2 regions of the Arthrobacter sp. LT660 genome follow, and region 2 is predicted to be linked to the other one. Evidence: riboswitches for the same ligand, from Rfam matches in the RefSeq annotation. Region 2 holds a riboswitch; the other holds the start of a gene.
What was found. A riboswitch is a leader RNA that binds a small molecule or an ion and turns the genes downstream of it on or off. The one in region 2 is predicted to bind S-adenosylmethionine.
Positions count from the first base shown of each region.

Region 1 (6,238 bases), 200 kb from region 2:
TGCGGACTGCGGATTCTACTGGGACCGGGCGGGCGGGACCGCGGTCTCGGAACGGCGTCGGTTCGGCTGTTGCTGGAGTACGTGTTCACGCAAACGGACCTGTTCCGCATCGGGCTGGAGGTCCACGCCTTCAATCCGCGCGCGCTGCGGGCCTACGAGAAGGCGGGGTTCGTCGTCGAGGGCCGGCGGCTTGCCGCCCACGTGTTCGACGGCGTGCGCAGCGACGTCATCACCATGTGTGTGCTGCTGCGGGACTGGATGGACGCTGACGCAACCTAGGCGGGTGGACTCGGCGTCCACACGCCCGGGGGCGGCGGGCGCGATCCACAAGTCGACCGGCGGCCGAGTGCGGGCGGCACGGCGGGGTTAGTCTGGGGTTCGGACATCCGGTAGGATGGTTCAGGCTGTTTCCGCCGTGCCCGTAGTCGGGCGTGGCGGCAGCCAACGCAAAGAACCTCCTGTTACGGAAAGACCGTGACCGTTTAGCCCAAAGGAGGTGGGTTCACATGCGTAATTACGAATTGATGGTACTGATCGACCCCGAGGTCGATGAGCGTACCGTGGAGCCGACTCTCGGCAAGTTCCTGGACGTCGTCCGCAACGATGGTGGAACCATCGACAACGTCGACATCTGGGGCCGCCGTCGCCTGGCCTACGAAATCCAGAAGAAGACCGAAGCGATCTACGCTGTCGTCAACTTCACCGCCACCCCGGCGACTTCCGCGGAACTTGACCGCCAGCTGTCTCTGAACGAGACCATCCTGCGCACCAAGATCACCCGTCCGGAAGAGCAGAAGGTCACCGCAGAGTAGTCTGCGTTTCCTTTACGTAGAGACCGACAACAGGAGGCACCATGGCAGGCGAGACCATCATCACGGTCATCGGTAATCTCACCAGTGACCCGGAGCTTCGTTTCACTCCGTCCGGTTCGGCGGTGGCGAACTTCACCATCGCTTCCACCCCGCGGACCTTCGACCGCCAGACCAACGAGTGGAAGGACGGCGAAACGCTGTTCCTCCGCGCATCGGTGTGGCGCGAAGCTGCCGAAAATGTCGCCGAGACGCTGACCAAGGGCATGCGAGTCGTCGCCCAGGGTCGGCTGAAGTCGCGTTCCTACGAAACCAAGGAAGGCGAAAAGCGCACGGTCACCGAGCTTGAGGTCGATGAAATCGGCCCCTCGCTGCGCTACGCCTCTGCCAAGGTCGCCCGCACCCAGCGCTCCGGCGGTGGCGGCGGCAACTCCGGCGGGTTCGGCGGCGGCAACGCCGGCAACTCGGGCGGATTCGGCGGCGGCAACTCCGGTGGAAACTGGAGCGCCCCGGCGGAAGACCCGTGGGCGTCCTCCTCCTCCTCGTCGTCCTCCGGCGGCGGCGGTGGTGGCTGGGGCAGCAACCCCGGCTCTGACGAACCGCCTTTCTAAACACCATATTCACCATCCCGCAGAACCTTTCTGCGGGCTCCACTAGATCAAAGGAGCTCCACGATGGCTAAGGCTGAACTCCGTAAGCCCAAACCAAAGTCCAACCCCCTGAAGGCCGCTGACGTCAAGGTCATCGACTACAAGGACGTCGCATTGCTGCGCAAGTTCATCTCCGACCGCGGAAAGATCCGTGCCCGTCGCGTGACCGGCGTCTCCGTCCAGGAGCAGCGCAAGATCGCCCAGGCCATCAAGAACGCGCGCGAAGTTGCCCTGCTGCCTTACTCCGGCGCTGGCCGCGGCTAAGGAAGGGATACCAACATGGCAAAGCTCATTCTGACCCACGAAGTCACCGGACTCGGTGCCGCAGGCGACATTGTCGAGGTGAAGAACGGTTACGCCCGTAACTACCTTCTTCCCCGCGGTTTCGCCCTGACCTGGACCAAGGGTGGCGAGAAGCAGGTCGAGTCCATCAAGGCCGGCCGTGCCGCCCGCGCCGTTGCCAACTTGGAAGACGCGCAGCAGCTTGCTGCTGCGCTGTCCGCCAAGCCGGTCAAGGTGACCGTCAAGGCCGGTGCTTCCGGCCGTCTGTTCGGAACCGTCAAGGCCGAGGACATCGCCAAGGCGGTCCAGGCCGCCGGTCTCGGTGCCATCGACAAGCGCAAGGTTGAAATGCCGGAGCACATCAAGTCGACCGGCAACTACCAGGCGACCGTGCGACTGCACGAGGACGTCTCCGCCACGCTCGACCTGCAGGTCATCGCGGCAAAGTAGTCACGTACGCGGCGGGATCCGTCCCGTCCGAACGAGTGCTTGAACACGGAAGGGTCCCGCCTGTTGGCGGGGCCCTTCCGCGTCTCCTTGCGAAATGTTGCGTGGGTCTTTGACCCCGTCCCTCCGTCCGGCCTAGCGTTGTGGGTGAATCAAGAGCGCCAACGCGAAGCCCTGGCTCGTTGGACGGCAACCCTCTTTCGGTAGTGGGGTGCTCCAGGTGATGATTCGGCCGCCCGGATGCCCCGGAGCGGCAAGTGCCGAGCACGCGAAGGAACACCATGCCGCTGACAGGAAGACTCCAGCCGGACTCGCTACGCAACTCGTTCGCCCGCTTCCCCTCCGGGATCGCCGCTCTGTGCGCCACGGTGGACGGAAAGCCGCAGGGCATCGTCGCCTCGTCCTTCACCGTGGGCGTCTCGTTGGATCCACCGCTCGTCATGTTCGCCGTCCAAAAGACCTCCCGGACCTGGCCGATCGTGCGCGGCGCCGCGCGGATCGGCGTGTCCGTTCTGGGGGAACTCCACGAGGGTGTCTGCCGACAGATTGCTTCCCGCGACGGGGACCGTTTCGCGGGACTCAAGATCGAAACCACCGAGGAGGGTGCGCTCTTTCTGGACGACGCAGCCCTCTGGCTGGATTGCAGCGTGGAACAGGAAGTATCCGCTGGCGACCACGACGTGGTGATCCTGCGCGTACACGGGCACGAGTCCCACGGCGACGTAAATGAACCGCTGGTCTTCCACGGGTCCGAATTCCGCAAGCTGCAGGAATCCGCGCTCGTTTAAACCGCCGTGATAAGCCGTCCCGGTCGCGTTGGCGCGGTCAGGCGGAGCGCATGGAATTGACGACCTTCGTGGCCTCGCCCAGAGACGCGCCCGTGTCCCGACGTACCTTGCGGATCGCCTCCACCGTCTTGCCCGCGCGGATCAGTTGCAGTGTCTCCAGATAGGCGGGATCCGGTGTCCCTCCGGGAGGGTGTTGCGCACTGGCCGCGCGGCTCGCGGCGTACGAAGCGCCCTGGCCGGTGCGGCCGGAGGAAGCCCTGGCGGCGGCCGTTGAGCGTTCCACGGTGGCCCGCCGGATCCTGTCGGCGCGCTCCGTCTCCTGCCGCTGCTGCTCCGCCGCCGCCGCGTTCAGGCGCGCAATGTAGTCGTCCTCCTCGTTGGTCTGGTTTCGTGGCCTGTTGGCGATGGAGGCCACCAGGAGCCAGACCAGGCCCCCGGCGACCAGAACCGTGATCAACAGCTCCGGAGGGCTCATTCCGAACATCGTGTGCTCCTTTGTGGCGGGCGGGCCGCTAGGTGGTTTGGGGTGCCGTGCCGCCGGCGTGGAGTTCGGCCATGACGTGACGGTATCCCGCGGCGGTTAGTTCCGCGAGGACGCGGAGGTCGACGTCGTCGAGCTTGTTGACGTAGAGGCAGGCGGCCCCGGTCCGGTGCTTGCCGAGTCGCGGCAGGAGCGCTGCGGCGTCGGAGCCGTACGTCAGTCCGTACAGCGAGAGCCCGGCGCCCCGGGGTGAGAATCCGACGGCGCACGCGTCGCCCTCGCGACCGGACGCGTAGCGGTAGTGGTAGGCGCCGAAGCCGGCCGGATCCCCGTGGCGCGGCTTCGTCTTGGCTTCGGTCATGCGCACAGTATCGCAGTGCCCCAGACGGGCCACAAGGACCGTTCGCGGCCAGAGGGGCTCTCTGGCCGCCGGTCGGGTACGGCACGGTCGGGGACCTTCTGATGGTGCGGTGGCCGACCCTGCGAAAGCAGGCACGCGGGACACCTGGCCAGTCCACGCCGCCTCCCACCAACCCACGGCGCCCCTGTCATCCCTGCGTCATCCAGCATGAACCCGGTACCTACGCCGTGGAAACGGACGACCCGCGCGGCTTGCGGAGACGAATCGCGGGCGTGTCTGTGGATAAGTTGGGGATATGTGGGTAACCGGTGGCACCCCTAGGTGTTTACTCGGCAGTAAACATGCAACGTCGACCTGAATGTTCTCGGGAAACTAATTTCCCGCAATTGTCCGACATCTACTAACTGCCTAGTCAGACACCTATTGAGGACTAAAATACTTTGTCATCCACAGGGTCATCCCCAGTCTGTGCACGCAACACGCCGTAGTACCCACAGGTTCTCCACACGGGCTGTGGATAAGCGTGTTGGGCTGGGCCGATTAAGGGTCTATGGTGGCAAGGTCTTCGGTCCAATTGTGGATAAGAGGCTGGTTTGCCACAGCTCCATCCACATGGCTACTCAATGGCCCCAGGGTGTGGGAACCCGCTGTGATACTGGAGTCTTCAGGGCGCGCCGCAGGCCGCCCACGTTCACCTGGAAGGTAATTGTCGTGTCGTTGACGCAAGCGGAGCCCAAGGGTTCGCGGGAGGCGGAGTTCGGGCGCACCCCGCCGCAGGACCTCGTGGCCGAGCAAAGTGTGCTCGGCGGCATGATGCTTTCCAAGGACGCCATTGCGGACTGCGTCGAGGTCCTCCGAGGCATCGACTTCTACCGTCCCGCGCACGAGTCGATCTACGAGGCGATCATCGACCTCTACGGCCGGGGCGAGCCCGCGGACGCAGTAACCGTCTCGGACCTGTTGACGAAGCGGGGTGAGATCTCCCGGATCGGCGGCCCCGCCTACCTGCACACGCTGATCCAGTCGGTTCCCACGGCGGCCAACGCCGGGTTCTACGCGGAGATCGTCCGCGAGCGCGCGGTGCTGCGCCGTCTGGTCGAAGCTGGCACCAAGATCGTCCAGATGGGCTACTCGCAGGACGGCGAGGTCGACGAGATCGTCAACCAGGCCCAGGCGGAGATCTACGCCGTCGCCGAGCGGCGCACCGCCGAGGACTACGTGGCGCTGCGCGACATCATCGAAGGGACCGTCGACGAGATCGAATCCGCCGGCAGCCGCGGCGAGGGCATGATCGGCGTCCCGACGGGGTTCTACGAGCTCGACGAGTTGACGCAGGGGCTCCACGGCGGCCAGATGATCGTCATCGCCGCGCGGCCCGCGGTCGGAAAGTCCACGTTCGCCTTGGACTTCGCCCGGTCCGCGGCCATCAAGAACAACATGACCACCGTCTTCTTCTCCCTCGAAATGGGCCGGAACGAGATCGCCATGCGTCTGCTCTCCGCCGAGGCGAGCATCGGCCTCCAGGACCTGCGCAAGGGCACCGTCAAGGACGAGCAGTGGGGCAAGATCGCCACGACCATGGGCCGCCTCAACGATGCCCCGCTGTACATCGACGATTCACCGAACATGTCGCTCATGGAGATCCGGGCTAAGTGCCGTCGGCTGAAGCAGAAGCACGGCCTCAAGATGGTCGTCCTGGACTACCTCCAGCTCATGAGCTCGGGAAAGCGCGTGGAATCCCGGCAGCAGGAGGTCTCCGAGTTCTCGCGTGCGCTCAAGCTTCTCGCCAAGGAGCTCGACGTCCCGGTCATCGCGCTTTCCCAGCTGAACCGTGGATCCGAGCAGCGCACCGACAAGAAGCCCATGATCTCCGACCTCCGCGAATCCGGATCGATCGAGCAGGACGCGGACATGGTCATCCTGCTGCACCGCGAGGATATCTACGACAAGGAGTCCCCACGCGCCGGCGAGGCCGACGTGATCGTCGCCAAGCACCGAAACGGCCCCACCAAGACGATGGTCGTCGCCTTCCAGGGCCACTACTCCCGGTTCAACAACATGGCAAGCGAGGGCGGCGGCGGGTTCTAACCGCGGCCACCGGCCCGCGCGCCGCCGCGACGCGACACGGGGCTACCGGTCGACTGGCAGGTAGAGGTCCGTCCGCATTGCCGCGGGGTCGCCGTCCGGCGAAGGCCCGGTGACGTAGACCTCCCAGAACGGCAGTCCCGGCGTGTGCCCGTTGGCCTGGACCCACTCCATGAGCGACGACCATGCCGCGGCGAGCTGTTCGTAGCCGTCAAGATGGGAGACGGTGGCCGCGGCTCCTCCGGGCAGGACGGACGCGTGCACCAGGGTCCCGTCCTCCGTGGCGTGCTCGCCGGAGAGGGGATGGTCGATCGCGAAGCCCACCTCGAGGTCCA
Region 1 covers NZ_CM149651.1:2,555,905-2,562,142, reverse strand. Annotated here, with positions in the region: gene AC0QSG_RS11930 (GNAT family N-acetyltransferase) at 1-279, shown strand, start outside; gene rpsF (30S ribosomal protein S6) at 507-812, shown strand; gene AC0QSG_RS11920 (single-stranded DNA-binding protein) at 854-1,420, shown strand; gene rpsR (30S ribosomal protein S18) at 1,484-1,723, shown strand; gene rplI (50S ribosomal protein L9) at 1,739-2,191, shown strand; SAM riboswitch class IV at 2,339-2,454, shown strand; gene AC0QSG_RS11905 (flavin reductase family protein) at 2,470-2,976, shown strand; gene AC0QSG_RS11900 (hypothetical protein) at 3,014-3,460, opposite strand; partial or broken gene AC0QSG_RS11895 (DUF1801 domain-containing protein) at 3,489-3,776, opposite strand; gene dnaB (replicative DNA helicase) at 4,530-5,906, shown strand; gene AC0QSG_RS11885 (GyrI-like domain-containing protein) at 5,949-6,238, opposite strand, start outside.
Region 1: it holds a riboswitch for S-adenosylmethionine, as region 2 does, so the genes downstream of both, AC0QSG_RS11905 (flavin reductase family protein) here and AC0QSG_RS10900 (OsmC family protein) in region 2, are expected to answer to the same signal.

Region 2 (6,238 bases):
TCGCTCCGGGAAGTCGATGGCGAACTGCATCGCCACCCAGCCGCCGATCGAGTTGCCCACGATCCAGGTCTTGTCGATGCCCAGCGCGTCCAGCACGCGCACGGAGTGGCGGACCCATTCCTTGATGCCGTACTCGGTGCCCGGCGCCACGATTGACTGGCCGTAGCCGATCGAGTCGATCGCGATGCAGCGGCCGAGTTCGGAGATCTCCGGGAGGTTCAGCCACCAGTTCGCGGCCGCGGTGACGCCGGTGCCGGAACCGTGCAGGAAGAGGATCGGGGTGCCCTCGCCGAGCTCGTGGTAGTGGGTGACCTCGCCGGGAGCGGTCTCGAGCCACTTGTCCTCGAGGCCGAAGAACTCGTCGGTGGTGTAGTCGGGAATCTGAACTGTGGTCATGGCGCACTCCTGTTGCTCGTCGTCGCGCAGAGGTCCTCGCGGACCCGCGGCCTGGGTGGGGCGGCCCTGCGCAAGCGCAGGGGTCCCCTCCCCATCCAGCCTAGGGACGCCAGCGCACTGAGCCACGGAGGCGTTCCGCCAGACGGCACAGTGGCAACGGGACAAAGGCCACGGCACGACGGCGGCGCGCCACCAGCGGGCACCCCGCGAGTGCTCCCGTCCCGGGTCCCGCCAGCTCGCCGGATGGGGCGTCCCGAGACGGCCGCGAGCGCGAGCGCGGTTCCCCGCACTTCCGGCTCCGCACCCTGCACGATCTTTTCCCTTTCGGCCGAATCCTCGCTGGCCTAAGCCTTGATCCACTGAGGAGCTGTGGCGGGGCCGCGCGTAATTAAAGACGAAATGCCCAGCATTTCAGGGAAAATTGGACTTGCGATAGAACAACAATCCTGAAATAGAAGGGCATCTCGCAGATGCAAGTTTCTCACAGTGCCGCCGCCGTGTCAGTTTCCTTCGACGAGCCCAACCTCATCGCTGCCGCGGGGCTGGTTCCCATCATGGAATTGGCCCGGGGCACTGGGCTGCACGATTTGGCGGACCGGCGGCTCACGGTGCCCACCGACAAGGGAGCGAACGCGGGGTTGAAGGTCGCTTCGCTGGTGGCCGGGATGGTTGCCGGCGCCGATTCGATCGACGACATGTCCCTGTTGCGCCACGGCGGGATGAACCGTGTTTTCAACGCCGCCTATGCGCCCTCGACCCTGGGATCGTTCCTGCGATCCTTCACCTTTGGACACGTCCGCCAGATCGACGCTGTCGCTTCCCTCTTCCTGGCCAACCTCGCCGACCGGGCCCCGTTGCTGGGACACCCCGGAGCATCCGACTTCGTGTTCGTCGATGTCGACGACACGATCGTGGAGGTCCACGGCTACCAGAAGCAGGGCTCCGGATACGGATATTCCGGGATCCGCGGACTGAACTCCCTGCTGGCGACCGCGTCCACGAAGGACACCGCCCCGGTGATCCTGGCCCAACGGTTGCGCAAGGGCGCGGCGAACTCCGCCCGCGGCGCCAAGCGCCTGATCGCCGACGCGTTGGCGACCGTCAAACGCGTCCAGGCCGGCCCGCCGGTGCTCTGCCGCTTCGATTCGGCCTACTACGGCCACGCACCGTTATCCGCCGCACTGGCTGGCGGAGCAGATGTCTCGGTCACCGTGCGCATGGACCCAGCGGTGAAACGGGCCATCGCCGGCATCGAGGACTCCGCGTGGAAGAGCATCGAATACACCGACGCCGTCTTCGACGAGGCCGCCGGCACGTGGATCTCCCGCGCCGAAGTCGCCGAAACACCCTTCACGGCGTTCTCCTCCCGCAGCAAAAGCGACCACGTCAACGGCCGGCTCGTCGTCCGCCGCATCCCGGAACTGAACCGGCAAGCCGGACCGGGACAGGGGACGTTGTTCGAGGCGCACCGGTTCCACGCGTTCTTCACCACCGTCGCCGACGACGTCCTGGACACGGTCGCCGCCGACAAGGTCCACCGCAAACACGCCATCATCGAACAGGTCAACGCCGACCTGAAAAACAGCGCCCTGGCCCACCTTCCCTCCGGGCACTTCGGCGCCAACGGCGCGTGGCTGGGCATCGCGGCCATGGCCTACAACCTCACCCGCACCGCAGGGATGCTCGCGGTCGGGAAATTCGGCAAGGCCAGGACCGCCACCATCCGCACCAAACTGGTCAACGTCCCGGCGCGAATCGCCGCCAGCGCCCGGAAAATCCGATTACGCCTGCCCGAAGCATGGCCCTGGCAACAAGCATGGGAGAAGCTCTTCGCCGCCGTCCACGCACCACCACAACCAGCCTAGGAAAACCATCCACCAGCCGCCCCGCGGCGCCACCCGGAAACCAACGTGGAACACCAACGGCAGCGAGGCCGGACCATCCACAACGCCCAACGTCAGGTTGCTCAAGGACTCAAGCAATCAGCCGAGTAATCACTGCGGCTCGGTGGATCAAAGCTAAGAGCCGCCGAACGTGTTCAGCATGGGTTCTGGGCAATTGCCGGATCCGGCTGACGGCTCCCATTCTGCTCCGGCACGGCCGTTTAGGCGAAGGCCGCCGCCGAAACCGCCCGCGTCGACATGTTTCGGCGAGTTGCGGTTCGTGACGAAACCCTTGAACCAACCCGCCATCCCCCGTCAGACTCGTCGGAGAATCAAGAGTTCCAACCACGGGCCCTGGCCGGTTGGACGGCAACCCTCCCGCTGTAGCGGGGTGCCCCAGGTGAGGATTCGACGCCGGCCCGGCTTGGGCGGCGTAAGTATGGCGACGTGCCTGGCATGCGCCACGACACCAAGGATCGGTCATGACCCAGACTTCCCTGCAGGATCTGAACGAGGTTCGCGCCGCGCGGCTCGACGACGCCGGAGCCTTCTGGTCCGGCAAAATCGCCGCCGACGCAGCGAACGCCCGCCTGACGTATGGCGCACGGGGGGCCGGCGAGGGTTCGGTGGCCACCCGCATCACGACCGGAGGACACGAATTCACCGTCGACGAGCCGGCCGGGCTGGCCGGCGACAACGCGGCGGCGAGCCCGGTGGAATACGCGCTCGGCGCCTTGGCCTCCTGACAGGTGGTGGTCTACAGGTTGTACGCCCATCAGCTCGGCATCCGGGTAGACGACATCACGATCGACGCCGAGGGGGACCTCGACGTGCGCGGTCTGTTCGGCGCCGACGCAACGGTCCGGCCGGGCTTTTCCGCGGTTCGCCTGCGTGTGGTCATCACCGGACCGGAATCGCAGGAGAGCTACGACGAACTGCGGCGGACCGTCGACGAACGCTGCCCGGTGCTGGACCTGTTCGCCAACCCGACGCCGGTGGAGATCGAGGTGGCCGCGAACCCGGCCTGATAGGGCAGGGGACTACGGCAGCGGGCGTCCGCGCGCGGCCGTCCAGAGGGCGTACCAGTCGTCGGAGGCCATGGCCTCGGCGACGCGTTCGGCGTCGGCGCAGGCCGCGATGCGGCCGGGGTTCGACGTCCCGACGACGGGCCGGATATTCGCGGGGTGGCGCATCAGCCAGCCCAGTACGACGGACTCCGGCGCGCAATCCAAGCGTCGCGCCAGGGCGGCGACCATGCGGGAAGCCTCCGCGTCCGCCGGTTCCGTCCCCGCGCCGTCGGCCGGCCGGCCGCTGTAGCGCCCCTGGGCCAGCGGGCCCCAGGCCTGGAGTTCGACGCCGTTGGCGGTGCAGTATTCGAGCGCGCCCCGCGGGAAGGATACGTCGGCGCCCTCCGCGTGGTTGACGAGGACGCCGGCCTCCAGCCAGCCGAGCCGGTGGAGGCTCATCTCCAACTGGTTGACGGCCAGCGGCTCGTCGAGGGCGGACTGCAGCGCAGCCATCTGCTCGGCGGACATGTTGGAGACGCCCAGCCGGCGCACCTTGCCGGCGGCCTTGAGATCGGCGTAGGCGCCAGCGATCTCGGCCGGGGTGGCCAGCGGGTCCGGCCGGTGGATGAGTAGCGTGTCCACGTGGTCCGCGCCCAGGCGCCGCAGGCTGTCCTCGACCCGGGCGGCGATGGTCGCGGCGGAGGCGTCGTAGCGTCCCGGGGTCTCGGTCGTCCCGAGGATGATGCCGCACTTGGTCTGCAGGTGGAGCCGGTCGCGGAGCTCGGGGCGTTCGGCGAGGACGCGGCCGAACACCTCCTCCGACTTCCCGTTGCGGTAGATGTCCGCGTGGTCGAACACGGTGATCCCGGCCTCCAGCGCGGCGTCGACGGCGCGGTGCGCCTCGGAAACGTCGGCGGCCTCGAGCGGGCCGGCGCCCCAACCACCGCCCAGGCCCATGCATCCAAAGATCAGGCGGGATCCGGCGTCGTGCATGCTGGTGCTCCTTCGGTAGGTGGACTCACAGCGTACGACGCCGGTGCGCGCCGGCGTCGTACGCGCTCGGGTCGGCACGTATCGGCAATCCCTCGCCGCCGTCGAATCCCACAGTGTGGAGGCGCGTTCCGAGCGCAAGCAGCACAGCGATCCGCACCCGGCCAGAGATCAATTTTCATCAGGACCCCAACAGACCTTGACAAGATTCGTCACTCAAGGTCTAGTCTCTTAGGTAGATCCAAACGGCCTCCCCCAAGGGCCAACAGGATCACGCGGCCCCGCCGTCCCCCAAGTGGCGGGCCCGCCAGCATCGGACCAGGCCAATGCCGATGCAGAACCAGTGCCCCCACCCCTAGGCAGGGCGGGGGCACTCTGTTGTTTGGACCGGCCCACGCTGTTTGGACCGGCCGACCCCCTTCAACGACGCCGACACGCCAGGCAATGCCGCGTTTTACAAAATGATTACTCCCGGGTAGTGTTCCAACAGATCCAATGCTTCCCCCAAGCCGCTTGGATCTTTCGTTCCCGCCTTCCCCCAAGTGGCGGGAACGCGTGCCAAACCCAAGAGGCGGCACATGAAAACGCCCCCGCCGATGAGACCGGCGGGGGCGTTTTCGCGCTTGAGGGGTACGGCGTCACCAGGGGGGCAGCGTCGGCAGGGGGCCGTCGGCTTCCAAATATCCGGCATGGCCACGGGACAGCCATTCGAGCAGGCCCTCCCGGTCCGATTCCACGCGCAGGGCGCCGTCGCCGATCACCCACTCGTCGCGCTCCTCCGTCACCAGGGTCATTCCGGGGGCGTCCTTGGCCCGCATGGTGCGCACCGCCGCCTCGAGGGCGTCGAGCACCGAGTCGGGATCGGCCTCCTCTATGGTCCAGGCGGTGTCCAAGTCGTTGTGGTGGACGACGACCTCGGCGATGCGCAGTGCCACGATGGAGAGCACGGGGATCCGCTTGCCGTGCAGGTGCACCTCCTCGACCGCAAGGTCGCCCGTCAGCCGCCGGGCCTGCTCGGAGAAGTACGCCGCGGACTCCCGGAAAGCATCGAGCAGTTCCTTCCGCGGGCGGGCGGCGATCTCCGCGATCTCCGCGTCGCGGACCTCCCGGGACGCGTAGGGCTGCTGCTCCTCGCCCGTGACGGCCCAATCAATGAGCTTGACCAGGGCGCGACCGTTGGAGGCCAAGTGCGCAATGACGTCGGCGCGGCTCCAGCTCCCGCACAGCGACGGCCGGGGAAGTTCGTCGTCCGCCAGCGACTCGATCGTGGCCAGGAACATGTCCGTTTCGCGGCCGAGTCTGGAGATGTCCGAGTGGAGGGAAGCTGAGTTGATCATGAGGCCACCTTATCCAGTGGCCACGGCGCGAATCGCCCTTACCGGCGATCCATATCCAAACGGTCCTGACCGATCCACCGGGGAGGCGATTTACGCCCGCCGGCCGCGCAGTGCGGCGTGCTGCTCCAGCCCGTAGTAGGTCCGGCGACGGTAGACCAGCGGGACGGCCGGCGAACCGCCGTCGGACACCTGCAGGACGCGCGCCGCCGCGAGGACGCCCGGACCCACCGGCGTGCGGCTCATGATCGCGCACCGCAACACCGTTCCCACCCCGCGGATGATGGGCTCGCCGGTGGGCGCCGTGTACCAGTCCATGTCCGTTCCGAAGCGCCGCGAGCCGGGGCGGGAAAACAGTTCCGCGAGGCGCCGGTTGGCGACGGTCAGCAAGTGGACCGCGATCCCCTCGCTGGCCAGCACGGCCGCGCCGGAGACGCTGTTCGCCGCGACGGAGAACGCCAGCGCCTCGGGATCGGCGGATACGGAGATCACGGAAGAGACGGTCATGCCGAACGGCCCGCCGGGGCCCGCGGCCGTGACGATGGCGACGCCCGCGGGGTAGCCCCCGAACGCCTCGCGAAAGGCCTCGGAAAGGTCCGGCGGCGTGCGTGCGGCGCTTTCGCCTGCC
Region 2 covers NZ_CM149651.1:2,357,532-2,363,769, forward strand. Annotated here, with positions in the region: gene AC0QSG_RS10890 (alpha/beta fold hydrolase) at 1-396, opposite strand, end outside; gene AC0QSG_RS10895 (IS1380 family transposase) at 867-2,261, shown strand; SAM riboswitch class IV at 2,610-2,725, shown strand; gene AC0QSG_RS10900 (OsmC family protein) at 2,762-3,025, shown strand; gene AC0QSG_RS10905 (OsmC family protein) at 3,044-3,307, shown strand; gene AC0QSG_RS10910 (aldo/keto reductase) at 3,320-4,279, opposite strand; gene AC0QSG_RS10915 (maleylpyruvate isomerase family mycothiol-dependent enzyme) at 4,915-5,613, opposite strand; gene AC0QSG_RS10920 (flavin reductase family protein) at 5,704-6,238, opposite strand, start outside.